4 regions of the Pseudoalteromonas sp. DL2-H2.2 genome follow, and region 4 is predicted to be linked to each of the others. Evidence: predicted binding sites of a transcription regulator. Region 4 holds the regulator's gene; each other region holds the start of a gene.

Region 1 (7,811 bases), on a different contig from region 4:
TGGTCAGCAGGCGTGATTTCGAGGCTTCAATGCGCCAGTGATTTACAAAATCAAAAAAGTTCATTTGCAGTGTTTCGTTTAACACCTGAGACAGGTAGTTAGGAGAGACACCGCTTACTTGCGAAAGTTTTTGCAGTGTCAGATCGGCATCCAGATAGAGCTGGTTATCTTGCATGGCGTGCGTGATTTTGTTGACTATCCGGGCAGACTGGGACTCATCCAGCGCTGATTTGTGATATTTACTGATTGAGCCTTCACTTAAAGATGTGCCCGGCGCCCTCTGCTTGCTCAGCGCACAATCCGCTTCAGGCGCAAGTAATGGCGAAGTTTGCTGCATGGCAAAAAAAGTGAGGCTCCAGATCAGTATCAGAGCAATAAGCATTTCGCTGCCCAGCGTTAGTATGGTGTGCCCCAGCAAGCTGGACAGGAAGGCTGAGCTCAGTGCCAACACCCAGATACACACCGCGATAAAAACGAGCCTTTTGGCAGCAAATATTCTGGGATCGTCAAGATTGGAATAACGTGCTTTTAGTGCCGCTCTGAAAGCCAACAGACGCTTTGTTATCATCAGCAGGGTTAACCCACACTCCAACAACCACAAGCACATCAGCACCAGCATAGAACCGGCCAGTATTACAACGTATAGACCGCCTGGCACCTCATCTGTGACAAATAGTGCCTGGTGCTGCTGCATCGGTAATAAAGCCATCAAACAAGATACTCCCAGCGCAGGCCATATTAAAACGAATTGCTTTAATGTCGCTTTGCTCAGGGTCCAGTGTGTCTGTGCTGTCAGCCCCTCAATGTACAAGCGCAACGCGGGACACAGTACAAAAAGCATGGGAAACCCTACCACGGTATAGGCCTGATACCTGTCGGGGAATGCAACGGGCACGATTGCATTGAGCGCCAGTACGCCACAGGCAATGAGAAACAACGCCAGCGGCAATCGATACGCACGCGTTGCACGGTTGATCAGCAACACCGGAACACTCATTACCACTTGCCCAAGCAACATTGCCGTGAGCACCATCACAATAGGTTCAGCCACTTCTCTCCCCTGACACTTGAAATAAAGTCATTCCTAGTTATTTGTTTTGTTTACTTTTAATTTTCACTTTGTCACAAAACTGTCCGAGCCTTTACGCCAGGACGACACCTTCATTCAGCGCGACTAGTCTGAGTGCAGCCCGGATACATCAGGGCAAACACCGTGACATGGACACCCAATATGACTTAAGGAACCACGTATGACAATCTCAATGACAACCGCTGACACACCACAGGATGCCCATATTCGCCGCAAACTTGCCACACTGTGGCTGCTGGTCATGCTGAATATGGTTTATGCCGATATTCTGGCCTTTGTCTCGGCCTTTATTACACCGGGTGTTATCGACACGCTGATGAGTGGATATTCCGGCTCTGTTAAGTTATCTCAGCCACTGCTGCTGGTCTCGGCTTTGCTAATCGAAGTGCCGATTATGATGATCCTCTTGTCTCAATTTCTCGGCTACTGGCCAAACCGCGTCTGTAATCTTGTCGCTGTCCCGTTGACGTTTCTGTTTGTACTGGGTGGTGTAGAAACAGATCCGTTTTATCTGTTTCTGGCCGCCATTCAGCTTAGCTTATTGTTGGCCATTGCCTGGACAAGCGTCCGATGGCGCGCGCCTGCCACACTGCCCCAGGGAAGCACCATAAGTTAGCTCAGAACACGCCCAACGCACTCAGGGATAAAAGTAACACGCAGACTCTAAAATACTCAGAAGGAAACAGACACATGAAAAACGCCTCTTTAACAGCCCTCGCACTGCTTATTTGCAGCACCACAGCCTCTGCCAGTATGGAGCGCAGTCTTGCCGCATTCGAAAAAGGGGATCTGCGCCTGGCGCATACGCTTTTGAACCAACAACACACCACTGACTATCAAAAGCCGTTGCTTCTGGCCCGCATTGCGCTAAAAAAAGATCAGGACGAAGCTGCGCTGCAACACATAGAAAATGCACTCGCTCAGCACCCCAACAACCCCGAGCTCTATTTTGCCCATGTTGAAGTAGTCGCAAAAATCGCTGAGCAGGCAAGTATTTTCAGCGTCTCCGGTTATATTAAAAAGCTCAAAGCCTCGTTTATCAAAGCCGTGGAACTGGCCCCGGATAATGCAGAGTATCGCACTGCGCTGATCAAGTTTTACATTAATGCCCCAGCCCTGTTTGGTGGCGATAAGCAGGCCGCTCTGGCACATATTAAAGAGTTAGAAAAAACCGCGCCCTTTGAAGCCTTCCTGACCCGCTTGCACCTCGCTGGAATGTCAGATGAAAAGGAAGAGTTCGCACGCTTAATTGCCATCGGCCAGCAGAGCTTTGCCACTGATCCGCGCTTCTTTTTTACCCTGGGACAGGTATATCGCGAACGCGACCAAAACGAACAAGCCTTGATTGAATTGCGCAAAGCTGCAACCCTGAAAACAATCCACAGGCAGCAAGAAAAAGCCAGATATCAGGCACTGGTGCTCATTGGCCTGCTTAGCAAGGAATTAGGCAAGTATCACAGCGAAGGTGAGGCGGCATTGCGCAAGTATCTGGAAGAGGCGCCCTATTACTACGATTTACCCGACAAAAGCCAGGTCAAATTCAGGCTGGCCGAGTTAGCCATAGACAGCAGCAAAACCCCAATGGCAAAACAACTGTTGAACGAAGTCCTGACAGAAACACTGAGTAACCAGCTACAGAAAAAAGCCCGCTCTGCGCTGAGAAAGCTAGCCAGAACCTGATCCTTGTTGCCACAGACGGGGTTGTCATGCTCCCTGTTTGTGGCTCATCGCCTGGCAAAATAATTTATCTGTGGCCTTTCTTCCAACTCATTCATATCTTATGTCAGAGATGCAAGTTTGTTATGCACCAATATGAGTCGGTAAATTTTACACACTCTGTAAAACTCACCTACATTGAAATGAATATACCCCGTTTTCATGGCCCTCAAAGCGGAATGAAAATTGAATAGTGTCTATCAGTCTCTCACTTAAGGAGTATCCATGAGCACTGCGCACTACTATCTTGCTCTCTGGCTGTTTACTTTGTTACTAACCATGCTTAGCCTGGACAGCGTGTTTCTGTTGCCTTCCATCTGGCTCAGTGCTTCTGTTGGCTGTGTCTATGTGGCTTACGCCCTGGACAGACCGGGGCTGTTTCGAAAACGGACCACAGGACAAGTACCTTTTTATATCAAGGTTTTACTCATGCCCTATTTTATGGGGGCTCAGCTTTATAACGCCTGGCAACGATATCAGGACAGTGTACCGCCCGTTCAGGAATTGCAAGACAATCTGTTTCTGGCTTGTCGGTTATTTCCAAGCGACATTCCCATGCTGCAATCCAAACAGGTTGAAGCCATTTTAGATGTGACCGCAGAATTTGACGGACTAAACTGGTCTGCCGAAGAACAGGGTCTGTATTATCAGAATATCCCCATTTTAGATCATCAAACGCCCAGCGAAGCTCAGCTGAGGCAGGCATTGAGCTGGCTCAGTGTGATGCATCAGCTCAACAAAAAGGTGGTGGTCCACTGTGCGCTTGGACGCGGTCGCTCAGTGTTTGTGGTTGCAGCGTACCTGATGGCAAAAGACCCATCTTTGTCTGTGGATGATGCCATGCAGTTTATCAACAGCAAACGTCAGACGGCGCGCTTAAACCGTTACCAGCACCGCCGTCTCAGTGCCCTCATGCAGCAGGTACACGACACTCCGAGCCCAGCCTTGCCGATGATCATCAATCCCGTTTCGGGCTCGGGAAAGTGGCATCAATACGATAATCAGGTGATTGGCTTGCTGTGCAGCCAGTACACTCCTCGGTTGCACTTTACAGAAAAAGACACCGATGTTGCGGCACTGGCAAGCAAACTGAGCCAAAACACAGAACGTCTGGTTGCCTGTGGTGGCGATGGCACATTGACTGCCGTAGCCCATGCACTGGTTAACAGCGAGTGTAAATTGGGGTTTATTCCACTGGGTACTGCCAATGCACTGGCGCACGTACTGCTGGGCGTACGCAGTAAGGTCGACCCCATTAATTGCGCTTGTGATACCCTGCTGAGCGAGCACCACATCCGCATAGATACTATGCGCTGCAACGGCGAAACCGGCCTGCTGGTTGCCGCCTTTGGCTTTGAAGCCCAGATGATTGAGCATGCCAACCGCAGTGAAAAAAACCGCAGTGGTCAGCTGGCTTACATCAGCGGTTTTATTAATGCGGTCTCTGATGGTCAAAAGCAACGCGTGACACTCAGTGTGGATGACGAACCACAGCAAAGCCTGGATATTGCCAGCCTGGTGGTGGCCAACGCGGCCCCTGTCACCACTGTGCTGGCCCAGGGCGCGGGTGAGCCGAATTATCAGGATGGCTTACTGGACCTGACGCTGATACGTCATGAGCCGGAGTCGACATCGCGTGCATTGAGTGTGGCACAGCTCATTGCACATGGTATTTCTGGCACAACGGCTCAGGAAAGCGCCGTTTCGCATACCCGCTGCCAGCAAGTCGCTTTACACGCAGACACCGAACAAATACAGTATAGTATTGATGGTGAAGTAAAAAGTGCCGAAAACCTGAACATAGAGGTGAACCCGGATTCACTGTGGATAATGGCACCAAAGCCAGCACAAGACTAATAACAAGGAACCCGAATGAAAACCGTTTTACTGGTTGATGATGACCAGGAATTTACCACAATCGCCGCACGGATCATTGAGTTTATTGGCTGTGACGTATACACCGCAGGCAGTATTGAAGAAGCAAAACAATGGCTTGCGGATATGCGTTTTGATCATCTGTTTCTTGATTTTATGCTGCCCGATGGCAGTGGTCTGCACCTGATAGACCACATTCGCAATCAAAAACTTTCAGCGCACATTACACTTATCACCGGCCATCCGTCTGTTAAAGCCGCGCTGGCCAATATGTGCGACGACCAAATTAACTATCTGACCAAACCCATTGAAGCCGATGACGTTAAGCGCGTATTAAACAGAAATACCACGGCAAAACCGCGTCAGGCAGACCCCTTTGAACGTCATTTTGGCTGTCTTATTGGCCATTCTCCGGCCATGAAAAAGCTGGTCACTATGATAGAGCGGGTTGCCAAAACCAATGCCAATGTGATGTTGATGGGAGAAAGCGGCGCAGGTAAAGAAGTGGTTGCACAGGCCATTCATAACGCCAGCCAGTGCAGCGGTGAACAAGTTGCGATTAACTGTGGTGCGATTGCCAAAGATCTGATCGGCAGCGAATTGTTCGGTCATGAAAAAGGTGCTTTCACCGGCGCCGTCGGCCAAAAGCAAGGGGTCTTTGAACTGGCGCAGGATGGCACTCTATTTCTGGATGAAGTTACCGAAATGCCGATAGAAATGCAGCCCAACCTGTTGCGGGCACTGGAAACAAAAACCGTTACCCGGGTAGGTGGCGCAAAACCCATCGACGTCAACTGCCGGGTAGTGTCTGCTACCAACCGTACTCTGGCTGAAATTGCGCATAAAAACGTACTGCGAGAAGACATTTATTTTCGCCTGGCGGTGTTCCCCATTGAAATCCCGCCCTTGCGTGAGCGTCCAGAGGATATTCCGCTGCTCAGTAAGTACTTTGTGCATCAGCTAAATGAGGAATACAAGACCCACTATCAGCTGAGTGAGCAGGCTCACTCAGTACTGGCCGCACACAGCTGGCCGGGCAACATACGCGAGCTTAAGCATTGCATCCATCGGGCCTTTATTATGGCAGACCCGGATACAACAACACTCACGATAGACGAGATTGTCAGCTCACCATTTACAATCCCACAGGAGAGCCAAGGACAAGTGCAGCCAGCGGGGCCTGCTGCAACAACCGCCAGTGTGGCAGCCCCATCCGCACCAGTAAAAGTCGGAGAAACCATCGAAGAAGTCGAGAAAAAGCTGATTTATCAAACCCTGAACTCGGTTGATGGTAACAAAACCCTGGCGGCCAAAATGCTCGGGATCAGCACCAAAACACTTTACAACCGCTTAAATGCTTATGAGCAATCAACTTCTGAACAATCACCTTCTGAAGATATCCAGTGAAGCGAGGGCAACAATGACAGACAAACCCGATTTAGCAACCCTGATCCATGATGCCAGAAAGCCACTTAATCATATTTCCATGCACGCGGAGCTTATCAAGATCCTGAGCCAACAACCGGGCTCAGAAGCCGAAATCCAGAAATCAGCCGACGACATCATTAAAGCCAGCAAGGCCTGTAGCGAACTGTTACAGACCCTGATGACACAAGACTAGTGGGAGTTGACTTGCACTCACTCAATCAATCAAACCACAAGCAAAAACTGATCTGGCTGGTCCCATTGCTGATCCTTATCGGGATCGTGTTAGTGGCCGCGCTGGGATTGAAAAATACCGATGAAATCGCCCGGATCCAGCGCAGTTTGCAAAATACCGGCGAGGTCATGCTGAGGGTCGATCAGCTGCACATTGATATTCTTAATGCCGAATCAGGGCAACGCGGCTACCTTATTTCTCAGCGTGAAAGCGATCTGAACCCATATAAGATTGCGCTAAAAAAGTTCGAGCACAGTCTGCAACAGGCGCAGACCATTCAGTCGGAAAGTCCGCCACAGCAAAAGCGCCTTGAACGTTATATTCAGCATGCCCAGATAAAGTTTGAGTCGCTGTCGGCAAGCGTAACCCTTGCCCGTGACAAGGAGCAGTTTGAGCCACACAGAATGCTGGACGACGTACGAAGTACAGGAATAAACCTGCGCACCATGTATGCCACCATCATGCGTGAAGAAACTGAGATCCGGAACCTGCTGATGGCGCGGCTGACACAGGCGCGTGAAACTGCACAGAACAACCTGATCTGGTTTACGATATTAAGCATTGCGGTCAGCACCTTATTTTTATTATTTTTACTTAAGCACCTCCATGATATTCGCAGCTCAAAGGAACAGATAGAAAGTTACAATGAGCAATTAGAAGACAAAGTAAAAGAGCGCACCCAGGCGCTGGAGCTTTACGCCGATGAGCTGGCCCGCAGCAACCGGGAGCTCGAAGACTTTGCCTTTATCGCCTCACACGATTTACAAGAGCCACTGCGCAAAATTCGCGCCTTTTCCGATCGCATCAAGGCCAATTACGAAACACTACTGGATGACAGAGGTAAAGACTATCTGTCGAGAATGGACAACGCCGCAACCCGCATGTCGGTATTAATTACTGACCTGCTTGCGCTGTCCCGCGTAACCACCAAAGGCAAGGAATTCGAAGACGTGGCACTGAACCCGCTGATTAACACAGTTCTGGATGACCTTGAAATCGCAATCAATGACGCCCAGGCCTGCATTCAGGTCGACCCTTTACCAACCATTGAAGGCGACCCAAGTCAGCTCCATCAGCTGTTTTTGAATTTGTTATCCAACGCCATGAAATTCCGCCGCGAGGGCGTACCACCAAAGATCACCATTACCATGAGCCAGACCACCGCACCTAATAAGTTGCTTGAAGACATTGAATGCGACTGGCTGGAAATTGATGTGACCGACAATGGCATTGGCTTTGCCGCCGAATACAGCGAAAAAATATTTACCCCATTTCAGCGCCTGCACAATCGCAAAACCTATGCAGGCACCGGAATTGGTCTGGCCGTGTGCCGACGCATTGTCGAGCGTCATGGCGGACAGATCAGCGCACACAGTATTGAAGGCCAGGGCACCACTTTTCGGATCCTGCTGCCCGACCTTGCTTCCACTCTCACCTTAAAGGATACCATTGATGAGCAGTTTACCAACC
Region 2 (7,811 bases), on a different contig from region 4:
GCGATGCTCGGATAGCTACACCGCACTATGGTATGGCTCAGGTGTCTACGCCGCTACCCTGTAAAAAGCTGCCAAGCACCTCACTGATACGGTTTTTGAGGCTTAAGTCGATGGAGGACTCCGGCGTTCTGATCTGGCAGCCACCGCGCTCTAAGGTCGGCTCAGGCACAAGCTGCCAGTGTTGCTCGGCAATGGTTTCTTCGCCATATGCTTCTTTGACCAGCGCCAGGTCATCGGGGTGTAAATTGATCCGCATCTGCGTATCATGCAAAGGTAAAGCGTCAATCCCTTTCTTCAGCGCCTGTAAAATCAGCTCCGGACGCGCCTTCACCTGCTCAAAAATCACTTGCTCTGCCAATAAATTGACGAGTTGCAATAATTGCTTTTCAGCGGCTTCATCTATCTGACGCAGAGGGTTTTGGGTGGCATCCAGTAACGCAGACAATGACTGCAATCGCTCTTCAATGAGCGGCTTTGCTTCTTCTATGCCCTGCTCCTTACCAAGCGTGACACCTTCTTTGTAGCCGGCTTCTTTGCCTTCACTGACGCCTTTGTCAAACCCCTCAATATAGCCCTGTTCATGGCCCTGCTTAAGGCCTTCTTCATAAGCGTCCTGTCTGATCTGCTCGAGCTCCTCAAGTGTCAGTGTTGGAACGGCTTCTTCTTCAGGCTCAGGTTCGGCGTGTTTAACTTTTTGCTGATAAACCTCCTCAAGCGGCGTCCCCATTGCGGTTGAACGCCCGGAATACTTGCTCAGATCCTGTTCTACATCCGGGATCGGCCAGTTTTCTAACAGTTCGTCCAAGGCGTCGGAGCTCACAGGTTTACCACGATATAACTTTTTCTCAGCCATGGCTTACAGGAACTCCTCACCACCACCACCACCGAGCATAACTTCACCCGAGTCGGCAAGACGTCTGGCTGTGGCCAGGATCTCTTTCTGCGCAGCTTCAACTTCACTGATCCTAACTGGCGGCATGGCTTCCAGATCATCGGCCATCATTTCTGCGGCACGTTTAGACATGTTCTTCATGATCTTGTCTTTCAGAGAGTCATCGGCACCTTTGATGGCCTTCATCAATACATCCTGCTGTACTTCACGTAGAATCGCCTGAATACCTCTATCTTCAACATCCATAAGGTTTTCAAAGACAAACATCAGATCCTGAATTTGCTGCGACATTTCTTCATCATGTTCACGGATAGAGTCCATCAGCTGACCTTCGATGTTGGTATCCAGATAGTTCATAATGTCGGCAGCGGCTTTCAGGCCACCCATTTTCGCAGCCTGTGCACCTGCTTGACCGGCAAACTGTTTCTCCATGATTTCGTTCAGCTCTTGCAGTGCCGCGGGTTGTACTTCTTCAAGGTTGGCGATACGCATTGTCAGGTCTAAGCGAACCTTCTCAGGGAACTGAGCAAGTATCTCAGCCGATTGCTCCGGCTCCAGATAGGATAATACGATTGTCTGGATCTGCGGGTGCTCGTTACGGATGATGTTAGCCACCTGTTTGGAGTCCATCCATTTCAATGAGTCCAGGCCTTTAGCACCTGAGCCCATCACAATCTGGTCGATCAGGCTGGCTGCTTTGTCTTCACCCAGTGCCGCAGTCAGTGCCTTCTTAATGAAGTCCTCTGACTGGAAGCCGATGGTACTGAAGCTTTGGATCTGCTCGATAAACAGGTTGTGCACCGCACTGATTTTGGCCTGCGATAAGTCATCGAGTGCCGCCATCGCCATACCCACTTTTTGCACCTGCTTGGGTTCCAGATGCTTCAATATCTGGGCAGCATCTTCTTCCGTCAGGCTCAGTAGCAGGATGGCGGCCTTATCGACCCCATCCAGTTTGTCTACATCAAATGCCGGCGGCAGTTGTTTTTGTTCTTCATCACTCATCTTCAGTTAACCATGCTTTAACTACTTGAGAAGACAGCTCTGGCTCATTGGCAACCAGTGCACGAACCGCTTTAAGCAAGTCTTCGTCACCATGTAAGTCTGGCAATTGTAATGTACCATCGGAAGAGAAGCCAACTGCTGATTCATCAAAGTCATTGTTTAGCATATCTAAAGTACTGTCGCCAAGGTCTACCCCTGAGGTTAGTGCATCTTCATCGTATTCTTCAAGCGTATCTTCTGGGTAAATCAGACGTTTCAGCATAGGTCTGACAACAGCCAGTATCAGCACTATGATAACCAGGGCGCCCATCACCAGACGGATGGTTTTCATAAACCATTCCTGCTCCCATAGCGGCAGGTCGCCTTCTTCCAGGATGTTTTCGCGAACAAATGGCACAGTCACTACTTCCAGCGCATCACCACGTTGCATGTCGAAGCCGACACCGCCCTGAAGCAAGCGACGAATGTTGTTCAGCTCTTCCTGAGAGCGTGGTGTCATCACCATATTGCCCTCGGCATCCGGTTTGTTCATATAATCCACTGCGACCGAGACACTGATGCGACGGATCACGCCGGTTTGCTGACGCTTATGTGAAATGGTGGTATCCAGCTCATAGTTACGTGTGGCTTCTTTATGGATACGTGACGGCGTAGTGCCCGTGCCATTACCCTGGCCTGCCACTTCCGGAATATTGGAGTTCACCGGCGGCTGGTTTGTTAGCGCGCCAGGGATACCCACAGCCAGACCACCCACATTATTCTCTTCAAAGGTGGTTTCACTGCGCACCGCAGGTAAGTCCGGATTAAAACGTTTCTGGGTTTCTTCTACCGCACTGAAGTCCATCGTCAGGTCAACCTGCGCGGTGTACTTACCGAGCCCAACCACAGGGATCATGATGCTGTCGATTTTTTCCAGGTATTCCTGCTCGCGCTTACGCTCGATTTCATATTCTTTGCGAGAGCGCGCAGCCAGCGAATCCTGAGAACCGGAATTAAGTAAGCGACCATTCTGATCCGTCACCGTGACGCGGGCTGGGGTCAAGCCCTGCACAGCAGACGCGACGATATCAACAATGGAGTCCACTTCTTCACTGTCCAGTGTACGACCGCGTTTTAAGGTAACAACCACTGTGGCTGAGGGCTGTTTTTCGCGGCGTGCAAAGACGTTTTCTTTAGGAATAGCCAGCAATACTTTGGCACGATTAATATCTTGCAGTTCTTCTATGGTGCGGGCCAGTTGTTGCTCACGACTGTGCTTAAGACGCTCACGCTCCAGACGCTGACTTACGCCAAAGCCCATGTCCTGCATCAGAATATCAGTACCACTGCTGGGCGCCTGACTGAACCCGTCTCGGGCCATTCTCAGCTTGATATCCTGATAATCAGATTCGGCGACCATGATGGTGTTACCATCCAGGTCATATTCGATTTTTTGGGCATCCAGAAAGTCCAGCGTCTGAACCAGCTCTTCGGTTGGATATTGGCCCAGCGGGCGCATATCGGGCTGACGGGCCCAGATAATGATAAAAATCGCGATTGCCAGACAGATGGCCAACGCTATCACCAAAGTAATCTGGCGGAGCATATCAACACCGCTCAAAGCACTAAAGTAGCCAGATTTTTGCTCTTGTTGCGTATCTGCATCGCCACCTGCACCGGGAACGGTTTGTCCATCAGCAAGTGCCAGATCGGTTGATTGATTGTTAGCCACGATTACTCTCCACTAAGCTCTGTTTAAACCGGCATGCTCATAATGTCTTTATAAGCTTCAATCAGCTTATTTCTGACCTGCATTGTGGCATCAAACGCCACCGATGATTTGTTTTTGGCAATCATAGCTTCTGCCAGAGACACACTGCGATCACCCATTTCAACCGCAGTGACCTTTTCTTTGGCATCGCGCTGTAATCCGGCAACGGTATTGAGTGCATCACTGAGTAAGTCACCAAACTGGGCGCTTGACGTTGCAGCCGTTGCCTGAACAGGTAGCTTATTTGGGTCCTGAGGTCTGACACGGCCAGCCTCTGAGGCCATAGCCTGCATTTCCTGATAAAGTCCGGTAGATTGAATTTTCATGGTCTGGCTCACTTTGTGAGTTATACATAACTCTAATAAAGCACAAAGCGTGCCAAAATAAACGCACTAAAATTCAATAACTTAAAAGAAATTAGGTGGGTCGAATTTTTGACAGTGACAAGTTTCGACAAAGAAAACAGAGAAATCCGGGCAGTGATTGCCCGGATGATATGGTTTGCAAGTCAGGCCGGCACGGGTAACCCTAAATCGCGCATTCTGGCCAGCTTATATCTAAGTGTTCTTGGACTGATCCCCAGCAATTCGGCGACATCTTTGCGCTTACCGTTGCAACGGCTCAGCGTATCCAGAATGATCTGATGCTCTTTGTCCTGCAACTCTTCTTTATAGTTCAAGCCTTCAGCGTCCTCAGCCATATTGATGTCGGCCTGACTGACGGGTTCGGCTTCAGGGGCAGAGAATACAGCCGTTTGTTCAGTGCTGTGCTGCACGTGTGCGCTAACAGCAGGCGCAAAATTCTCGATAAAAATATCATCAGCAGTAATGTGTGTTCCCTGCTGCAGGATCAGCGCTCTCTGAACCACATTGTCTAGTTCTCTGACATTGCCAGGCCAGGCATGACTGAGCAGCTTGTCTTTGGCACACTGTGATAACGAGGGTGTCAATTTTCCGGCTTTGTCACAATGGCGCTGTAACAGATGCTGTGCCAGTGGTACTACATCACCACTGCGCTCTGCCAGTGGCAGCCAGGTCAAAGGAAACACATTGAGGCGGTAATATAGATCTTCACGGAATACGCCATCCTTCACCGCCTCTTTAAGGTCGCGGTTACTGGTTGCCAGCACCCGTACATCCAGCTCAATGGTTTTACGGCCACCCAGACGCTCTACCTCTCTTTCTTGCAGTACCCGCAGTAGTTTTGCTTGCAGGCCCAGGTCCATCTCAGTGATTTCATCCAATAAAATGGTGCCTTTTTGCGCTTGCTCAAACTTACCAGGACACGCTGCAATCGCGCCCGTAAAAGCGCCCTTCTCATAACCAAACAGCGTGGCTTCGAGCATATTCTCGGGGATCGCCGCACAGTTAATGGCCACAAATGGCTGTTCGGCGCGCTCTGAACGGTCGTGGATATAACGAGCAAGTACCTCTTTGCCTGAACCGCTGGGGCCCAACACCATGACACTGGCATCAGAGCGAGCCACTTTTTTTGCCAGTTCAAGCAACTCAAGACTTTTGCTGTCTGCCACGACAGGGCCATCCGTTTCTTTCTCTTTTTCAGGCATATAACGGCTGACCATATTGAGCAATACTTCGGGCGCAAAGGGTTTAGCCATGTAATCAATTGCCCCGAGTCGCATCGCTTCAACCGCGTCATCTATAGTGGCATAGGCGGTCATCATCAGCACAGGCAGCTCAGGATAATTCAGTTTCACCGTTCTAAGCAGATCCAAACCACTCATGGCACCCATTTGTACATCACTGACCAGCAGTGAAAAGGTCTGCTCTTTTAGCAATATGACTGCCTGCTCAGCACTATCTGCCTCGACGCACTCAAACCCAGACATTTCAAGGGTGTCAATCAGTGCTTCGCGCAACCCGGCATCGTCTTCTACAACCAGAATCTTGTTGCTCATACGGCCTCCTGTAATGATGAATGTTCGCTGGAAATAGGCAGTAACATGCTAAAACATGCGCCTCCGCTTTCATTGTTCTTGACGTCTACCCGACCTTTGTGAGAATGGGCGACGGAATTTACAACGGCTAAGCCCAGGCCCGTGCCCTGTGATTTAGTCGTGTAAAAGGGTTCAAATAATTTGCTTGCCTGGCTCAGGTCAACCCCCGGGCCGTTGTCAGACACGCTGATACGAACAGTATCTGTGCCAGCCTCACGTTTGGCACAGATCTCTATTCTGGCACCTCCGCCAATATGCTGCACACTGTTGTGGATCAGGTTCTGGATGGCACTGGCCAGCGCCGTTTTATTGCCCAGAATTTCAATATCCGGCTCGGGCAAAACCACGGATAACTCTGCCTTGTGCAGTGAAACCATAGCATCTGCTCCGGCTTTGACCTCGCTCAGAAGCTGTTGCATTGAAACGCGCTCAATCACCTGTTGCTCGCCACTTTTAGCAAACAACAGCATATCATTGACCTGGTTTTCAAGGTCTTTAAGGCGCGACATCAGCTTAGTGTGAAATTTGTCTCGTGACTGTGCGGGAAGCTTGCTGCTGCCCAAATTTGCACCATATAACATGGCCGCAGACAAAGGCGTACGCACCTGATGCGCCAATGAGGCGACCATTTTACCCAGCGCGCTGAGGCGCTGCATATGGGCAACACGCGCTTGCAGGCGTCTTGTTTCCGTTAAGTCGGTCATCAGGATCAGCTGTCCGGGCTCCGGGGTCAGAGCGGTAATATCGAGTTTGATCAGGCGTCCGTCTTTGAGAGACACTTCATGGCCATCATCTTGCTGTGGACAGAAAGAACGCTGGATAATGCTGAACCACTTCTCTCCTTCCAGAGGCTCGCCCAGCATGTCAATGGCTATCTGATTGGCCTTGGCTATCATGCCCTGACCATCCAGTACCACCACACCGGCTGGCATGGTATCGACCAGGTGGCTCAACCAGCTGGCCTGCTGGCGCAGATCGCTCAGCTCGCCCATGTACGCCTCTTGCAACAAGCAAGGGTTATACTGAGTGGTTGGCACAAATTGTGGATTGATCACTTTTGCTAATGCCATGATGTTGCTCTCATAAACTTAGATACTGTGATAAAGCAATTGATGTGCCAACTTTAATTGCCAATAAATTCAGTAAATTATAATATGTTATTACCCTTCAAAAGTTTGACACTGTTTATTTGTACAGCCATTCATTATCCGCTAAACTGAACTCAACCTAACATCACCATTAAGGACAATATCATGACCACACGCTGTCACTGGGTCGATTTAAGTAAGCCTGATTATGTCGCCTATCACGATGAGGAATGGGGAAAACCCGTACTGGAAGACGCTAAGCTGTTCGAGTTTATCACGCTGGAATCGGCACAGGCAGGTCTGAGCTGGTACACCATTTTGAAAAAACGCGACAACTACCGGGCAGCGTTTCATCAATTTGACCTGCATAAAGTCGCGGCGATGACAGAAGACGACGTCATTAAACTGATGGATAACACTGGGATCATTCGTAACAAACTAAAAATCCAGGCAACAATCAATAACGCCAAGCGGTTTATTGAGATACAACAAGAATTTGGTAGTTTTGCTTACTACCAGTGGCAGTTTGTTAACTTTGAGCCAATCGTGAATACTATCCATAGCCCGCAGGATTATCAGGCCACGACAGAGATCAGTACGCAATTCGCAAAAGATCTGAAAAAACGGGGTTTTAAATTCCTGGGACCCACCACAGTCTACGCCCACATGCAGGCCTGTGGCATGGTCAATGACCATCACGACGACTGCTTTTGTAAAGCGCCGATTTTAGAGATGTATCAGCAGTTGGATATTAAAGCGCAGTTGAGTAATACCAATTTCACTTAATACCTGTTCAATTTGAAGGAGCAAATATGACGCTAACTGTGTTAAAAACTTCTTATTTAGAACAACTAAATAGCAAAATTTTTGCCTAGTTATCGAACATATTTTCTCGCCTCAAAATAGAACACTTAACTAAGCAAATTGGTATAATCAAAAATAAGATACACAGAGGCAGCTTTTCTGTAACCATAAAAAACGGCGCTATCAAAGCGCCGTTCTTCTATTTCCTACTATCATGGCTAGTCGCGGTTTAGGTTGTATTTTTTCATTTTTTCAACCAGCGTGGTGCGGCGTACACCCAGAATCTCTGCCGCTCTGGCAACCACATAATCATAA
Region 3 (7,811 bases), on a different contig from region 4:
AAAGTAATGGTGTGTGCACAAGAGTGAGGGATTCGCTTTCGGGCATAAAAAAACCGTCCACATTGAGGCGGTTCTCTTAAAGTAATGGCAAAGAAGGAGGGATGACAAAATACGTCCTGTATTTTGCCCTGCGGGCCGCACTGAAGTGCGTTCAATTTTGTTCCAGACAAAATTGTCGAACCTTGGTCGAGGGTTCTCACCCGCCTTCTCATTCGTGAAGAGGTAAAATTCGGGCATAAAAAAACCGCCGTATAGGCGGTTTTTTTAAAGTAATGGCGGAGAAGGAGGGATGACAAAATACGTCCTGTATTTTGCCCTGCGGGCCGCACTGAAGTGCGTTCAATTTTGTTCCAGACAAAATTGTCGAACCCTGGTCGAGGGTTCTCACCCGCCTTCTCATTCGTGAAGAGGTAAAATTCGGGCATAAAAAAACCGCCGTATAGGCGGTTTTTTTAAAGTAATGGCGGAGAAGGAGGGATTCGAACCCTCGATAGGGCTACAAACCCTATACTCCCTTAGCAGGGGAGCGCCTTCAGCCACTCGGCCACCTCTCCGGCGCAAAAACTTAAAAATGGCGGAGAGATAGGGATTTGAACCCTAGATACGCTATTAACGTATGCCGGTTTTCAAGACCGGTGCTTTCAACCACTCAGCCATCTCTCCATGGGCAAAGATAATACTTAGCGAATTTGGCGCTGTAAATAGTTTTTGAATTGTTTGCTTAAATTTTGTGCTAATGACGTCAGTTTTTTACGATTTTGGCCGATTTATAGGCGAATAGGTGTGTTTTATGATATTGAGATAAGTGGGAGATGGCAGAAACTGGGCATGATCGGTTGGGAAGATCATGCCCGAAGCAGACTTACTTATACATAACCACCTGACTTAACATCAGTTGTTTACCCAGCTTGTTCAACCAGGCTGTCAGGTTAAAGCGGCGTTTAATCACTGGCGCTTCGACTGGGTTTAGGGTGGTTTGCGTGTTGCTGCACGCTGCAGCTGAATTAAGCATGTCTGACTCCTCAAAATCGTTAGTAAATGCGGTCTGTATCGACATGGTTATTTTGCGTGCATTGTGGCCAAAAATAAAACGATAAAAATTACCGGTGAGAGATTAGAAAAACTAATTAAAAATTGCGCGTTAGATGCTTTTTATAGTCTCTTAAATGGTTGTTTATTCACTTTTGTGAATGATGATACTCTAATTTGTGTGTTAATTTACAATTGCTTGCCTTGTTTTTCTTTTCTCTTGGGGGTTTTTCGTGGGTAGTTATTCAGATAAATTGATTTTATTATTTTGGGGGTTAGTTGTTAGTTGTTAGTTGTTTATAAGCCCGGAGGGGGGCGAAGAACGCAGCGGCATCTACGCTGGTTACGGGCGCAGGCAAAGCAGCGCAAGATCATCATTAGCTGGTATGAGACCAGCGGGTTTTATGGCCGGGATCATGATGCTATCCGGTTGCAGGCTCAGGCCCAGAAACTGATTGTGGTTGTCGGGGGTGACGGGACCATCAACCTGGTTGTCAATGCAATGTACGGATCAGCGGCCCAGCTGGCGTGCCTGCCAGCCGGAACCGGCAATGATTTTTGTCGTCAGTTTGGTTATTCACAGCGGCAATGGCGTGCGGCGGTGTTTTCGTCACACTGTATTGCCCTGGATCTGGGGGCCATCGGCGCGCGCTATTTTGTCAATATTGCCGGCGTTGGGTTTAATGCGGAGGTGGTCAAGAGCCTGCGCGGCAATAAAAGTGTCGGGGCGCTGAGCTATGTGTGGGGCGGTATTAAACAGTTATTCTGTGCGCCGACGGTGCAACTGACAACGGCCCAGGGACCTGAATTAAAGCACGGCATGATGCTGTTGCTGGCCAATGGTCGCTTTTTTGCCGCCGGATTAAAGCCTGCGCCTCTGGCGAGCTTACAGGACGCTCAGCTGGAGTGTGTGTGGTTCTCTGCTCGTAACTGGTGGCAGCGCTTGGTGGTGTTTGCGGCTATGCTGGTGGGGTGTCATCAGCATTTACCCTGGGTGCATCGGGAAAAACGCACCCAGCTGGATATTACAACACCAGGCCTGACGGTGGAGGCCGACGGCGACCTGGTGGCTACAACCCCCGTGACCATCCGCAGCCTGCCTGGCGCTGTGCAGCTTAGGGTCTTGCCTGCGACGGTGTTGTTGGACTGAGCCAGGCACGAATGCGCTGGTACGGTGTAAGTACGATTGCATTGCCGATCAGCACCAGCGAGAACCCGATAAAAGTATTGAGCTGCCAGACAAACCCTTCAAACCAGGTGCTGAGGGTGACTGCCACCAGAGGGAACAGCACGATCAGGTAACTGGCTTTTTCCGGGCCAATGTTTTTGAGCAGGTGGAAGTAACAGGCAAACGCAATCACAGTACCAAACACCGACAAATACAGCAGCGATCCCCAGTATTGCGCGTCGGCCTCAATGCTAAATTGCAGCGGGCTGAGCGCCACATAACCGCCTAAAAACAGCGCACTATACAGCATGCCCCAGGCATTCCCCTGTAATACGCCAATCTGGCGATTGGAGTTACGAACACTGACCATGTTACCGAGCGAAGCGATAAACATACCCGCCAGCGCCAGCAGTAAACCAATAAAAGCATCGCTGCTGAGGTCGGCACTGCGCAGATCCTGCCAGAATAAACTAACGATCCCTCCAAGTCCCAGTGCTGCACCAATGTAGATGCGGCCCGCAATGGGCTTGGCAAAAAACAGTCTGGTATTGACGATATTGGCGACCAGCAAGAGTGAGAAAGCAATTGAGGCCATCGCGGACGTCAGGCTGCCTTGCGCCCAGTAGAGAAAGAGATAGTTTAAGCCAAAGTTGCCCAGCGCCAGCAACATAAAAAAGCCGTGATCAGTGAGCGAATAGCGCATCGGTGGTCGTTTGATCAGCACATAACACCACATACAGGCGGCAGAAATCGCGAAGCGGTAAAACAAAGAGACCACTTCGTCTACCGTGCCCAGCTGGAATTCAATTGCCAGCCAGGTGGAGCCCCAGATCAGGACAGTGATCGTATACAGAAAAGCATTGTTCATTCTTTCAACTCACAGGAAGGACTAGTCAGCGTGGCCAGTTTAGCGATATATTCTGTATATGCCAGATACAAAAAATGTGTTTTTAAACCTATACAGATAGGGATCGCGATGGATCATTCTACTTTTAAGCCCGATTACCTCTATCAGCAAGTCATCACCGTGGTCAAAGAGATGGTTGAGCAGGAGTTGCTGCTGCCAGGGGATAAGTTGCCGTCGCTCAGAGCCATGGCAAGCCGGCTGCGTGTAAGTATTCCTACGGTGCAACAGGCCTACCAGCAGCTTGAGATGACTGGCCTGGTGGTTGCCCGTGAAAAGTCCGGCTACTTTTTGCAAAGTGGTCATGACACAGCCACTCCCAGGCGCAGTAAATTACCTGCCAAACCTGTGATGGTGAATAAACAGCAGCTCATTGAGCAAGTATATGAGGGGATCCACCTGCCAGACGTGGCACCGCTGGGGCTCGCCAACCCGGTCGCAGCAGCCAGTCCGCAACAGGCGCTGGCCAAAAGCATGCGCCAGGCAATGCGTCAGGCTCAGGAGCGGATGCTGGATTATGGTGCTATCGATGGCCTAACAATGCTCAAAGCGCAGATAGTGCAATATTATCTGGCGCTGGGACTAACGGTGAACAGCGATGATTTGATCATCACCAATGGTGCCCAGGAGGCGATCGCCATTGCGTTGCAGTGTGTGACTCAGCCCGGTGACATCGTGGCGATAGAATCACCTTGCTACTTTGGCATTGTCGAGCTGGTAGAAAACCTGGGTCTGAAAGCGATAGAAATCCCCGTATGTCCGGACGACGGACTGTGGCTTGACGATCTCAGTGCTGCGTTGTCGCGTCATCCTATCAAAGCGTGTCTGTTTTCGACCAGTATCAATAACCCGCTGGGCAGTCAGATGCCCGAATCTCGTATGCAGCAGTTGCTGAAATTACTGCGCGCACATGACGTGGTACTCATTGAAGATGATGTGTATGGCGATTTATATTTTGGTGAGCAGCGAATAAGACCGGCGCAGTGCTTTGCAACACCCGGCGAGGTGCTGACCTGCTCGTCGTTTTCTAAAACTGTGGCACCGGGTTACCGGGTTGGCTGGATGCTGGCAGGGCCTTACAGCGCGCGGGCTAAGCGTTTTAAACGCGCGCTGAGCTGCTCGGCGCCGATGATGAATCAATGGGCGTTGGCAGATTTTATGGCCAGTGGTGAGTTTCAGCGCCATTTACGGCAATTACGCAAGCGCCTTTACGATAATAAACAGAAAATGCGCCTGGCTGTGCAAAAGTATTTTCCCGAACATGTGCGTGTCAGTGACCCAAAAGGGGGGTGTGTGTTGTGGCTGGACCTGGGCGGAGCTTACGATGGCGGGCTGTTTTTTCAGTTGGCACTGCGCGCCGGGATCAGCGTGGCGCCGGGCGCCATATTCAGCGCCTATGAGCGCTATCGCAGTTGCGTGCGGATCAGTTATGGTCTGCCCTGGAGCGCAGAAATGGAGGGCTATGTGCGCACCCTTGGCGCGCTTGTGCAGCAGGCGAAAAAGCAGCCACAACCGCAGTAAGTGAAACTCGTATATCGGTGTGGCTGACTGTACAGGGAAAACCTTGATTTAGCGATAGTTAAACAATTGATAGCCTGCTAGCTGAGGGATCATCGCACTCAGTTGTGCCTCTTGTGCTGCAATTGATTCAAATCGGCCACATAACGCGTTGGCCTGTTGCTCCAGAGCTTTTGCCTGGCCTTCGACGCGTTGCTCCAGCTCACTGCCGAGATTTTCCATGCGCTGCTCGAAGCTGTCCATGTCGCCGCCGGAGTTCACCATTTCAGATCCAATGGCAACCAACAGGCTGCCAATTGACTCCATCATGGCACCTTCTATCGCTTGTTCTATTTTTTCTTCAAACTGGTGCTCAAATTGTTCACCAAACTCATTGAAGGTTTGCTCACCCATTACAAAGGTACCTTGTTGATAAAACGCGCCTTCAATTTCTGAGTGCAGCTCGTCAATCAGCCCAGTCAAGGTATCAAAGCTATGCAAATTGAAGGCAGAGGCGACTTCCCCAATCGCGACTCCGGCCAACTCGACGCCCTGCAATGCAATGCTGGCTACTTTGGGCAGTTCGGCCCTGAGGGTGTCGGCATACGTTTGCATGGCCAGGCGCTCATCCTGGCTGAGATTAACGGGTTGATCTGCGATATACAGATAACCCTGCGCGTCTATCATCACAGGCTGACCATTGCCATTTTTGATATACACCTGGTCGGGCGTAATTTGTACATCGTTTTTAAAATCTACGGCGCACTCATCAGTACTGACAGAAAAATGTGTATCGGTATGGGCTATCGCCTGGCTAGATAAAACCAGCGTTGAAGCGAGTAAAATTGTTTTCATGCTATGTTCCTTGGGCTGTTGATGACACAGAGGAAGTAACAAAAACAGTGCCAGATTATTATGTTATTGATAAACATGGCTTTTGATTGTTTTGGTCGCTTTGCTGGCGTGCTTGTTAGTTTGTGATATGACCAAAAAGTAGTGCTTTTAACCAGTTTGTATATTGACGATTTTGGCAATAAAAAATATTTATCGTATAGATAAAAAAGTCTTGCTTTTCAGCGCCCGCATTTAGCGCTAAATACTAACTTAAGCAGTGTCAGCACAGCGTGTACTGCTGGACTATTTAGCACAATTAAGTTTTGGAGCTCATCGTGGGTAAAACATTTTCCTATGATCCGTCAGATGATGATTATGAAGACGACTTCGGGTCGTTAGACAAAGAATTACAGGCACAGCAAAAGAAGCGGGTGAAGCGCCGTCTGGATGACTATCTGGAGCAGAAACGGCTGAAACGTAATCTTGGAGAGGACGACCTAGATTTTTTAGACGATTGAGCGGGTAAACTGGCCAGTCAGGCCAACTCGACATGCCCTAGTGTGCCGAGATACAGAATTAAAGACTAAGGCAGCGCCAGCTGCCTTACTTATCTTATAAGCTTAGTCTTTGAATGAGTTGTGGCAATCTTTACAGCCTTTTGCCCAATCTTTGAATGCTGCGCCAATGACCTTTTTGTCACCTGATTGTGCTGCTACCGACAATTTTTGCGCATAGTCAGCGAAAGCTTGTGCTTTCTTATCAAACGTCGCTCTGTCAGACCAGATTGCTGGTAAAGCGTCTGTTGCGCCTTTATCAGATCCTGCCGGGAAGGCTTCCCAAGGCATTGCAGACAGCTGGGCTGCATTGTTTGCGCGCTGCTTAAAGCGCTCTGCATCAAACGGTACCTTGCCTTTGAGCATATCGCCCATATCGCCAATCTGATAACGGATCAGCTGAAACGCGGCTTTACGGTACTCGATGGCGTCTTCTGGTTTTTCGAATATTGAACTTGCTTGTACATTCAGAGCGAGTCCGCTTAGCAAACTTGTTAATAGTAACGTGATTCTCATTTTGACCCCTTAAATTAAAAAACAGCTCCTTTTCTATGCCTTTACAGAAGATATTGCAAGTCTCTTAGACGAGTTGGGTGTTCTGGACTAAGATTGATGTTCAATTTGTATGTTTTTTGTTCTTACTGCTTTACAACTTCATCAATGTGACAACATGATGGCGTGTTGGTTTACGTTTGTTTACAGTCTCAAACTTCTTAATAAACATAGGCTTGTGTCTGTTGTTGTGATTTGATTGAAAACTTTGTAACTTCTTTGTGTGTTTAATATTGTAATTAACAGTGAAGTCACACTATATTGATGGACGAATCTACTCTCTAAAACTAAAAGAAACATCTTTTACACAACAAGTCCTAGGGGAAACTATGGCCAAGTATTCATTTAAAGCCACCGCGGTAGCAACAGCGGTCTCAGGTGCATTAATGGCAGCGTCAGCGACGGCTGCGACGCAGCTTCCAACAGCACCCGCTTCTTTACAGGTAAAAGCTGAAGCACTCAGCAACCCGCAACAGGAAAGAGCAGGAGCATATCTAGTTGTTCTGAAGCAGTCTACAGCGGTTGACCTGATGTCTAAAGGTACGTACAGCAGAGCCGCAGCAAAGCATACATATGCCACCGTACAGGCCGCACAGTTTAATTTAAGAGAACAAATTCAAAAGCTTGAGCCGAGTGCTAAAGTATTGGGTTCAACCAAAGTGCTGGCTTCTACGCTGATCGTTGAGGCATCCGACAGCACCCTTGATAAACTGCGTAATGATGCTTCTGTAGAGCGTATTTTACCACTTCGAAATTCGCGACTGTTTGTTGAAGAGAGCTCAGGTTACATCGGTGCTGATGCCGTAAAACAAAACCTGAATGTTACCGGTAAAGATGTCAAAGTCGCAGTCTTGGATACTGGTATTGATTACACACACAAAGTATTTAACGAAGCCGCCGGTACAGTCGAGGCTTATGAAGCGGAAGCTGCCGACCCGACAACTGTAGCTTGGCCACAAGGCCAGGTAAAAGGGGGTTACGACTTTGTGCGTAACGACGCTGACCCGATTGAGGATGACCCTAAGTTTCGCCCGGAAGCGGATGGACTTTCTGACCACGGTACCCACGTATCACATGATGTAACGGGTATCGCACCAGATGTTGAATTGTATGTGTATTCTGTGTGTGGTGATCAGGGTTGTACCTGGGCTGCGCAGATCAACGCACTTGAGGCGGCAATGGACCCCAATGGTGATGGCGACATCAGCGACCGTGTTGACCTGATGAATATGTCACTGGGTGGCGAATTTGGTAGCACGTACACAGGCGACGG
Region 4 (7,811 bases):
GACAGCTGATGCCATGATTAAGCACATCAATGCCGACCATGTGCAGGTCGACATAAACGAAAAACATATGCGCTCTGAACATCCGGTGGAAATTACCGGGCCCAACTTAACGATTTCAGGAAAAGGCCTGGTGGCCGATCTCAACACTGAAATCATTGAACTCATCAACCATACTGAAACAATTTATTATGAGCAATAAATTAACCTGTTCCCTGATCTTACTGTGCACATTAAGTGCGTTTCATCCTGCGGCTTACGCAGAAAACTCACCCGCTGATCAGGTCATTATCAGTTCGGGCACCCAGCTGGCCCAGTTGCAAACCAATATCGGCGTGTTCGAAGAAAACGTCGAAATCATTCACGGCGAGCGTAAGATTCTGGCCGACCGCCTCGAAGTGCATCGCCGCGAAGAGCTTGGGAAAAATAAACAGCTGCTGGTCGCCACAGGCAGCCCAGCTGTGTTTCAGGAGCGTCAGGCCGATGGCACACTACTGAAAGCCACTGCTAAAGAAGTGCGTTATGACGTTGCAAACCGCATGTTGACGATTAAAGGCGGTGCCGAAATCAGCCAGGCGGGACAAAAGATCAGCGCCCAAACCATTGTGTACGACATGGAAAAGAAGCTGATCAGCGCACAACGTGGTGAGCAGGAACAAAACCGTGTTAGAACCATTCTTTTACCCGAAAAAGACAATACCAAGCAACCACAAGAGAAGGGTAATCCGTGAGTAAGTTAACCGCCACGGCACTGGCCAAAAGCTACAAGGGCAGGCAAGTCGTTAAGAACGTTGAATTGAGCGTTGAGGCAGGCAGTATTGTTGGTCTGCTCGGCCCTAATGGCGCGGGTAAAACCACCACCTTTTACATGATTGTCGGCTTGGTGCCCAGTGATAAGGGTAGCATTCACATTGATGATCAAGACATTACCTTGCTGCCTATGCACAGTCGGGCAAGGTTAGGCATTGGTTACCTGCCTCAAGAATCCTCTATTTTTCGTAAACTGACCGTCTATCAGAACCTGATGGCCATCTTGGAAACCCGTAAGGAGCTCAATAAAGAGCAGCGAGAAGTCATCCTCAACGAGTTGTTAGATGAATTTAATATCCAACATATTCGGGATAGCCAGGGTATGGCTTTGTCGGGTGGTGAACGTCGCCGGGTAGAAATTGCACGCGCCCTTGCGGCAGATCCAAAATTTATCTTATTGGATGAGCCTTTCGCTGGCGTTGATCCCATTTCGGTGTTAGATATAAAGAAAATTATCGAACACTTAAAAAACCGCGGCATAGGCGTGCTGATCACCGACCACAATGTACGTGAAACGCTGGACGTCTGTGAGAAAGCTTATATAGTGTCACATGGTGAACTCATAGCAGCAGGCACCCCGGAGCATGTTCTTGCCGATCAAACCGTGCGGGATGTCTACCTAGGTGAGCAATTCAGGCTATAGTTATAAGATTAGAAGTAAATAACAAAAAGGATTGTTAGAGATACATGAGGCAATCGCTACAGCTGCGCATGGGGCAGCAACTGACAATGACACCACAGCTGCAACAGGCCATTCGCCTGTTACAGTTGAGTACGCTAGATCTCCAACAAGAAATCCAAGAAGCGCTTGATAGCAACCCTTTGTTGGAAGTGGAAGAAGGTGAGTCTGAATCACATGACAATGAAACTCAGTCCAAATCGGATACTGAGTTAGAACAACACACAACCAATGATAATGACAGCTTTGAGGACTCGGCTGTCAGTGACTACGAACAAGACAGCGATGCTGCATTAAACAAAGACACAGTCAGTGACGATCTGGCAATGGACGTCACCTGGGACGAGTACATCAGTGCCGCCCCGGCAAGCAGCTCTGGCCCGATGCCAGAAGATGAAACCATCTATCAGGGCAAAACCACTGAGACGCTGCAAGAATATATGATGTGGCAACTAGAGCTCACGCCTTTCAGCCCAACTGACAGAGCCATCGCTTTGGCGATAGTGGAAGCCGTTGATGATGCTGGCCTGCTGACAATCAGCTGTGAAGACATTGTCGAGAGCATGAATCAAGACAATGACGACGAACACATAGAACTGGACGAAGTTGAAGCCGTACTGAAACGGGTGCAATTATTCGATCCCGTTGGTATTGCTGCGCGCAGCTTGCAGGAATGCTTGTGTATCCAGCTCAACCAGTTTGATCGCAACACCCCCTGGCTCACTCAAACCAAAGAAATCCTGACTGAACACATTGATTTGCTGGCTAGCCGCGATTATCGCACTTTGATGAAAAAGACCAAGCTCAAAGAAGCGGATCTGAAAGAAGTAATGACCCTGATCCACAGCCTGAATCCGAAACCTGCTGCCAGCATAGTGCAAGAAGAAGCGGACTATGTGATCCCGGATGTGTCGGTGAAAAAGGTGAAAGGACGCTGGGTTGTTGAGCTCAACCCGGACTCAATGCCAAAAATCAGAGTGAACGATCACTACGCCGCTATGTCTCGCTCCGTCAAGTCGAGCACCGATAGCCAGTTTATTCGCTCGCACCTGCAAGAGGCAAAATGGTTCATCAAGAGCCTGGAAAGTCGTAACGAAACTTTATTAAAAGTTACTAATTGCATTGTGCAGCAACAACAGGCATTCTTTGAACATGGCCCCGAGGCAATGAAGCCGATGGTACTCAATGATGTGGCCGAAATGGTCGACATGCATGAGTCCACGATTTCACGTGTCACTACGCAAAAGTATATGCACACGCCACGCGGTATCTATGAGTTGAAGTATTTCTTCTCAAGCCATGTCAGCACTGAAAACGGAGGAGAATGCTCTTCGACTGCAATCAGAGCATTGATCAAAAAGCTAATTGCCGCTGAAAACACAGCTAAGCCATTAAGTGACAGCAAAATAGCGGATGTATTGGCAGATCAAGGGATCAAAGTGGCTAGACGTACAATTGCCAAATACCGAGAGTCTTTGGCTATCCCACCGTCGAATCAGCGTAAAAGCCTGATTTAGACGTAACTACAGAAGGAAAATGCTTATGCAACTAAATTTAACTGGTCGACATGTAGAAATCACCGATTCGTTAAGAGACTATGTAACAAACAAGTTTGCGAAGCTAGAAAGGCACTTTGATCACATCAATAATGTGCATGTTATCCTAGATGTCGAAAAGCTGATCCAAAAAGCAGAAGCCACACTACATGTGAACGGGGGAGAAATCTTTGCCTCAACCGAACACCGGGATATGTATGCCGCAATAGACGGACTTATCGACAAGCTTGATCGCCAGGTGATCAAGCATAAAGAGAAGCTAACTCGACACTAATCATGAAACTAAGCTCATTGATTTCACAGGACTGCAGCAAAGCTGCGGTCCTTTTTAATAGCAAAAAACGCATTCTAGAGTACATCAGTGAACTGGCTCACAGCCAGCTTCCTGACAGTAATGCCCATGATATCCTGGACGCTTTACTGAGCCGTGAAAAACTCGGTAGTACCGGCATAGGTAAAGGGATCGCGCTGCCACATGGCCGCCTGCCTGGCATAGATAAAGTGGTCGCCATGCTGCTGGTTAACCAACAAGGCATTGCCTTTGACGCCATCGACAATCAACCCGTCGACATTTTTGTGGCACTCATCGTACCCGAGGGAGAAAATCAACAACATTTGCAGACCTTGGCAACAATCGCTGATAAACTTAAAAACAAGGTGTTTTGTAAACGAATCAGACAAGCTCACAATGATCAGGAGTTATTTGCGATAATTGAAGAGTTTGACAACTAACGGAGAGTTTCAGTGCAGCTAATTATTGTCAGTGGTCGTTCCGGCTCGGGTAAATCAGTCGCCCTTCGCGTACTGGAAGACCTGGGCTATTACTGCGCAGATAATATCCCAGTTAACCTGCTACCAGCATTAGTACGCAGCGTATCAGACAGTTATGATAAAATTGCTGTGAGCGTTGACGTACGTAACCTGCCAAAAGATCAGCAAGAGCTTGACGATATTCTAGAATACCTGCCTGGATTTGCCGAGCCCAATATTTTCTACCTAGATAGTGAAGACCAAATTCTGATCCGTCGTTTTTCCGAAACGCGTCGTCTGCATCCACTGTCGCTGGCCGATTTGTCGCTGGACAAAGCGATCAAGAAAGAAAAAGAGCTGCTTGATCCGCTTATCCGCCGTGCCAATATCACCATAGATACCACAGATATGAGCATCCACCAGCTGGCGGAGCGGATCCGGGAAAAAATTCTCGGTAAAAAAGACAAACAATTAATCATTACCTTTGAATCTTTTGGCTTCAAACATGGTATTCCGAAAGAAGCGGACTACGTCTTCGACGCCCGTTTTTTACCTAACCCACACTGGGAGCCAGAGCTTAAGCCTTTGACAGGTTTAGATAAACCCGTCATTGATTACTTGGCCAGCCACAGCCTGGTGCAAAAGTTTACCTGGCAGATCCAAACCTTTGTGCAAACCTGGTTGCCACACCTGGAGCGCAATAATCGCAGCTATCTGACTATCTCTATAGGCTGTACCGGCGGGCAACACCGCTCCGTCTATCTTGCCCAGACTTTGGGTGAGCGTTTTGCTCGTACTCATAGCAATGTGAAAATCCATCACCGCGAACAAGAAAAATGACACAACGCTTTGAAGATACTTTTCTGATCCAAAATAAACTGGGGCTGCACGCCCGTGCTGCCAGCGTGCTGGCCGAGCTGTCAGCCCAGTTTGACGCCAATATCACCTTATTCCAGGGCAGCAAGGAGGCCGAGGGAGACAGCGTGCTGGCGTTACTACTGCTTGAAAGCAGTCAGGGTAAAGAAGTGAAGGTCGTCTGCGAGGGGCCAGATGCCAAACGTGCTTTGCATGCCATCGGCAGCCTGATAGCCGATAAATTCAACGAATCCGAGTAGCGACCACGCGACTTACCCCTGTTCTGGCAGCGTCAGACTGCCACTTTCTCGCTGCTATCTCCCCTTTTTTAGTTATACCAATTGATATTAAAACAGCTATAATTATCATACGCCTATAATCAGTGCGCAATACACTCATGACAAGCTTAACTGTCGACTATCCAATCTGGGACGCCTATGCCTGAAGTTTTTGAACAAGACTACACACTGGAGCTTTTACAGCAAGTTACTAATGCCCTCAACAGTGGTCAGTTTGTTCAAGTCAGGCGCACATTAGCCGAAATTCCGCCGTGCGATACGGCATTGCTGCTTGAGTCCTCCCCACATAAAGTCAGAACCCAGTTGTGGCAACTGGTTGATCCGGACATACAGGGTGACGTGCTCGAGGAGCTGTCGGAAGACGTCAGGCTCAGCATCATTGCCAAAATGGAGCCTGAGCTCATTGCGGCAGCAACCGAGGACATGGACGACGATGACCTCGGTGAGGTCCTCAGGAGCCTGCCAGACCCCGTCTATCAGGACGTTATTGGCGCTATGGACTCTCAAGACCGAGCCCGGGCCACACAGGCGTTGTCTTATGTTGAGCACTCCGCCGGCGCGCTGATGAACACAGACACTGTGACCATTCGCCCGGATGTATCACTGGATGTGGTATTGCGCTATTTACGCCTTAAAGGTGAGCTGCCGGATGGCACCGATGACCTCTATGTGGTGGATAAGGACAATTGTTTTTTAGGTGCACTGCCCATCAGCGTGCTGCTGACCAGTCAGCCAGACAAGCTGGTCAAGGAGCTGATGAATGAAGAGCGTGAAACCATTCCCATTTCAATGGATGAAAGCGATGTTGCTCAGCTGTTTGAGCGCCACAACTGGATCTCAGCGCCGGTAGTCGACGATAACGCGCACTTACTGGGCCGTATCACCATCGATGACATCGTTGATGTTATTCGTGAAGATGCCGAACATAGCCTGATGAGTATGGCCGGTCTTGATGATGAGGAAGATACCTTTGCGCCGGTGTGGAAAAGTAGCCGACGTCGCTCAATCTGGCTGGGGATCAATCTGCTCACAGCCCTGATGGCCGCGTTTGTTGCCAGCTTTTTCGAAGGTACTCTAGATATTCTACCCATTCTGGCAGTATTAAATGGCATAGTGCCCAGTATGGGTGGGGTAGCGGGCAGTCAGACCCTGACACTGGTGATCCGTGGTATTGCCCTGGGTCATGTTAACGCCACCAACCAGCGCTTCTTGCTGGGCAAAGAGCTCGCCATAGGCGCACTCAACGGCCTGTTATGGTCCCTGTTGATCGCCGGGGTGATTGCTTTATGGCAGTGGGATTTTGTACTGGGTGGCGTGATTGCCTTTGCAATGTTTATGAACTTGGTCGCTGCGGGTATTGCCGGAGCCAGTATTCCGCTGATGCTGAAAAAAATGAACATAGATCCGGCACTGGCAGGCAGTGTTGTCCTGACCACAGTCACCGACATTGTCGGTATTTTTGCCTTCCTGGGCACCGCAACCTGGCTGCTTGTTTAAGCAGCCAGACACTCAGTACAATCCATCACTGACCGGCAATTTGCATGCTTTCGATCAGTACCGAGCCTGTTTGCACGGCACCACGGGTTTCAATATCTCCGCCGATGGCTTTGATTGACTTGAACATATCTTTGAGGTTACCGGCAATGGTGATCTCACTGACCGGATATTGGATCTCGCCATTTTCAACCCAGAAGCCAGCGGCACCACGAGAATAGTCACCGGTGACCGTATTGACACCCTGCCCCATCAGCTCAGTCACCAGTAAGCCCCGGTCCATAGTACGTAGCAGCGCCGCGAGATCCGGATCTGTGGCCTGTACCAGCCAGTTATGGATCCCACCGGCATGTCCTGTGCTACGCATGCCGAGACGTCTCGCTGCATAACTCGGTAACAGATAAGTTTCCAACGTGCCGTCTTTGATAATATCGCGCTCAACCGTGCGCACACCTTCCGCATCAAACGGGCTCGATGCCAGCGCCTGGCGCAGGTGCGGTTGCTCCTTAATAGACACACAAGTGTCGAATACGTCAGTGCCCAGGCTATCGAGCAAAAAGCTCGACTTGCGGTACAAGGCACCACCACCAATTGCAGACACCAGATGACCGAACAGGCTATTGGCAATATCGGCCCGGAATACCACCGGCACCCGCATGGTATCCAATTTACGGCTGTTGAGCTTGGCAAGCGTCGACTCCGCAGCCTCAATCCCCACTGAAGCGGCATCCCTCAGCTGTGTATGCACACGCGTAATTGAGTAGGCATTATCGCGCTGCATCACCCCATTCTCTTCGCCTATGACCATAGTACTCAAAGTGTGTCGGGTGCGCGGAAATCCGGCCAGAAAGCCATGGCTGTTACCATAAACACGCAAGCCCTGATGACTGGCCACACTGGCACCATCCGAGTTAACGATGCGTGGGTCAAAATTTAATGCCGCCTGCTCCGCCTCTAAACAGCGCTTTACACCTTCTTCCGGGGTCAGTGTCCAGGGATGAAACAGATCTAAATCCGGCACGTCGGTTGGCATTAAATCTGCGTCAGCCACGCCATTACAGGGGTCGTCCGATGTAAACTTGGCAATTTCAACCGCCTTTTCCACCACAGAACGTAATGCCTGTGGACCCAAGTCTGCCGTCGACGCAGAGCCCTTGTGTTGGCCTACATAGACGCTCAGACCCAATCCACCATCCTGATTAAATTCAATCGTTTCAACTTCCCCCATACGGGTGCTGACAGACAAACCTGAGGTACGACTCATCGACGCTTCCGCTGATGTTGCCCCCAGTTGCTTTGCATAGTCCAGAACGTCAGACACTGCCTGTTTTACTTCATCAATCTGCGTCCAGATGGGATCTTGTTGCTGGC

What was found. The regulator sigma-54, encoded in region 4, starts transcription at its own class of promoters, with help from an activator protein. The targets are predictions, from matches to a motif close to GTTGGCACGNNNNTNGNNT.
Region 1: the regulator sigma-54 is predicted to act here: its motif matches at 2,791-2,809, upstream of L1285_RS19585 (diacylglycerol kinase family protein).
Region 2: the regulator sigma-54 is predicted to act here: its motif matches at 4,012-4,030, upstream of fliE (flagellar hook-basal body complex protein FliE).
Region 3: the regulator sigma-54 is predicted to act here: its motif matches at 5,490-5,508, upstream of L1285_RS21615 (YggN family protein).

Annotation. Positions count from the first base shown of each region.
Region 1 covers NZ_JAKGBD010000014.1:74,771-82,581, reverse strand. The annotation lists gene L1285_RS23930 (helix-turn-helix domain-containing protein) at 1-1,051, opposite strand, end outside; gene L1285_RS19595 (DUF6326 family protein) at 1,251-1,706, shown strand; gene L1285_RS19590 (tetratricopeptide repeat protein) at 1,781-2,770, shown strand; gene L1285_RS19585 (diacylglycerol kinase family protein) at 3,032-4,663, shown strand; gene L1285_RS19580 (sigma-54-dependent transcriptional regulator) at 4,679-6,088, shown strand; gene L1285_RS19575 (histidine kinase) at 6,102-6,302, shown strand; gene L1285_RS19570 (sensor histidine kinase) at 6,314-7,811, shown strand, end outside; gene L1285_RS19565 (response regulator) at 7,794-7,811, shown strand, end outside.
Region 2 covers NZ_JAKGBD010000009.1:58,176-65,986, reverse strand. The annotation lists gene fliH (flagellar assembly protein FliH) at 38-853, opposite strand; gene fliG (flagellar motor switch protein FliG) at 857-1,897, opposite strand; gene fliF (flagellar basal-body MS-ring/collar protein FliF) at 1,890-3,611, opposite strand; gene fliE (flagellar hook-basal body complex protein FliE) at 3,632-3,973, opposite strand; gene L1285_RS15590 (sigma-54-dependent transcriptional regulator) at 4,156-5,565, opposite strand; gene L1285_RS15585 (sensor histidine kinase) at 5,562-6,674, opposite strand; gene L1285_RS15580 (DNA-3-methyladenine glycosylase I) at 6,858-7,478, shown strand; gene L1285_RS15575 (sigma-54 dependent transcriptional regulator) at 7,715-7,811, opposite strand, start outside.
Region 3 covers NZ_JAKGBD010000019.1:53,952-61,762, reverse strand. The annotation lists tRNA gene L1285_RS21645 (tRNA-Ser) at 462-554, opposite strand; tRNA gene L1285_RS21640 (tRNA-Ser) at 573-663, opposite strand; gene L1285_RS21635 (hypothetical protein) at 863-1,012, opposite strand; gene L1285_RS21630 (diacylglycerol/lipid kinase family protein) at 1,316-2,179, shown strand; gene L1285_RS21625 (DMT family transporter) at 2,145-3,065, opposite strand; gene L1285_RS21620 (aminotransferase-like domain-containing protein) at 3,174-4,622, shown strand; gene L1285_RS21615 (YggN family protein) at 4,671-5,453, opposite strand; gene L1285_RS21610 (PA3496 family putative envelope integrity protein) at 5,768-5,950, shown strand; gene L1285_RS21605 (c-type cytochrome) at 6,053-6,502, opposite strand; gene L1285_RS21600 (S8 family serine peptidase) at 6,868-7,811, shown strand, end outside.
Region 4 covers NZ_JAKGBD010000002.1:634,884-642,694, forward strand. The annotation lists gene lptC (LPS export ABC transporter periplasmic protein LptC) at 1-199, shown strand, start outside; gene lptA (lipopolysaccharide transport periplasmic protein LptA) at 189-728, shown strand; gene lptB (LPS export ABC transporter ATP-binding protein) at 725-1,450, shown strand; gene L1285_RS05530 (RNA polymerase factor sigma-54) at 1,495-3,003, shown strand; gene hpf (ribosome hibernation promoting factor) at 3,029-3,316, shown strand; gene L1285_RS05540 (PTS sugar transporter subunit IIA) at 3,319-3,774, shown strand; gene rapZ (RNase adapter RapZ) at 3,787-4,632, shown strand; gene L1285_RS05550 (HPr family phosphocarrier protein) at 4,629-4,907, shown strand; gene mgtE (magnesium transporter) at 5,085-6,443, shown strand; gene pmbA (metalloprotease PmbA) at 6,469-7,811, opposite strand, start outside.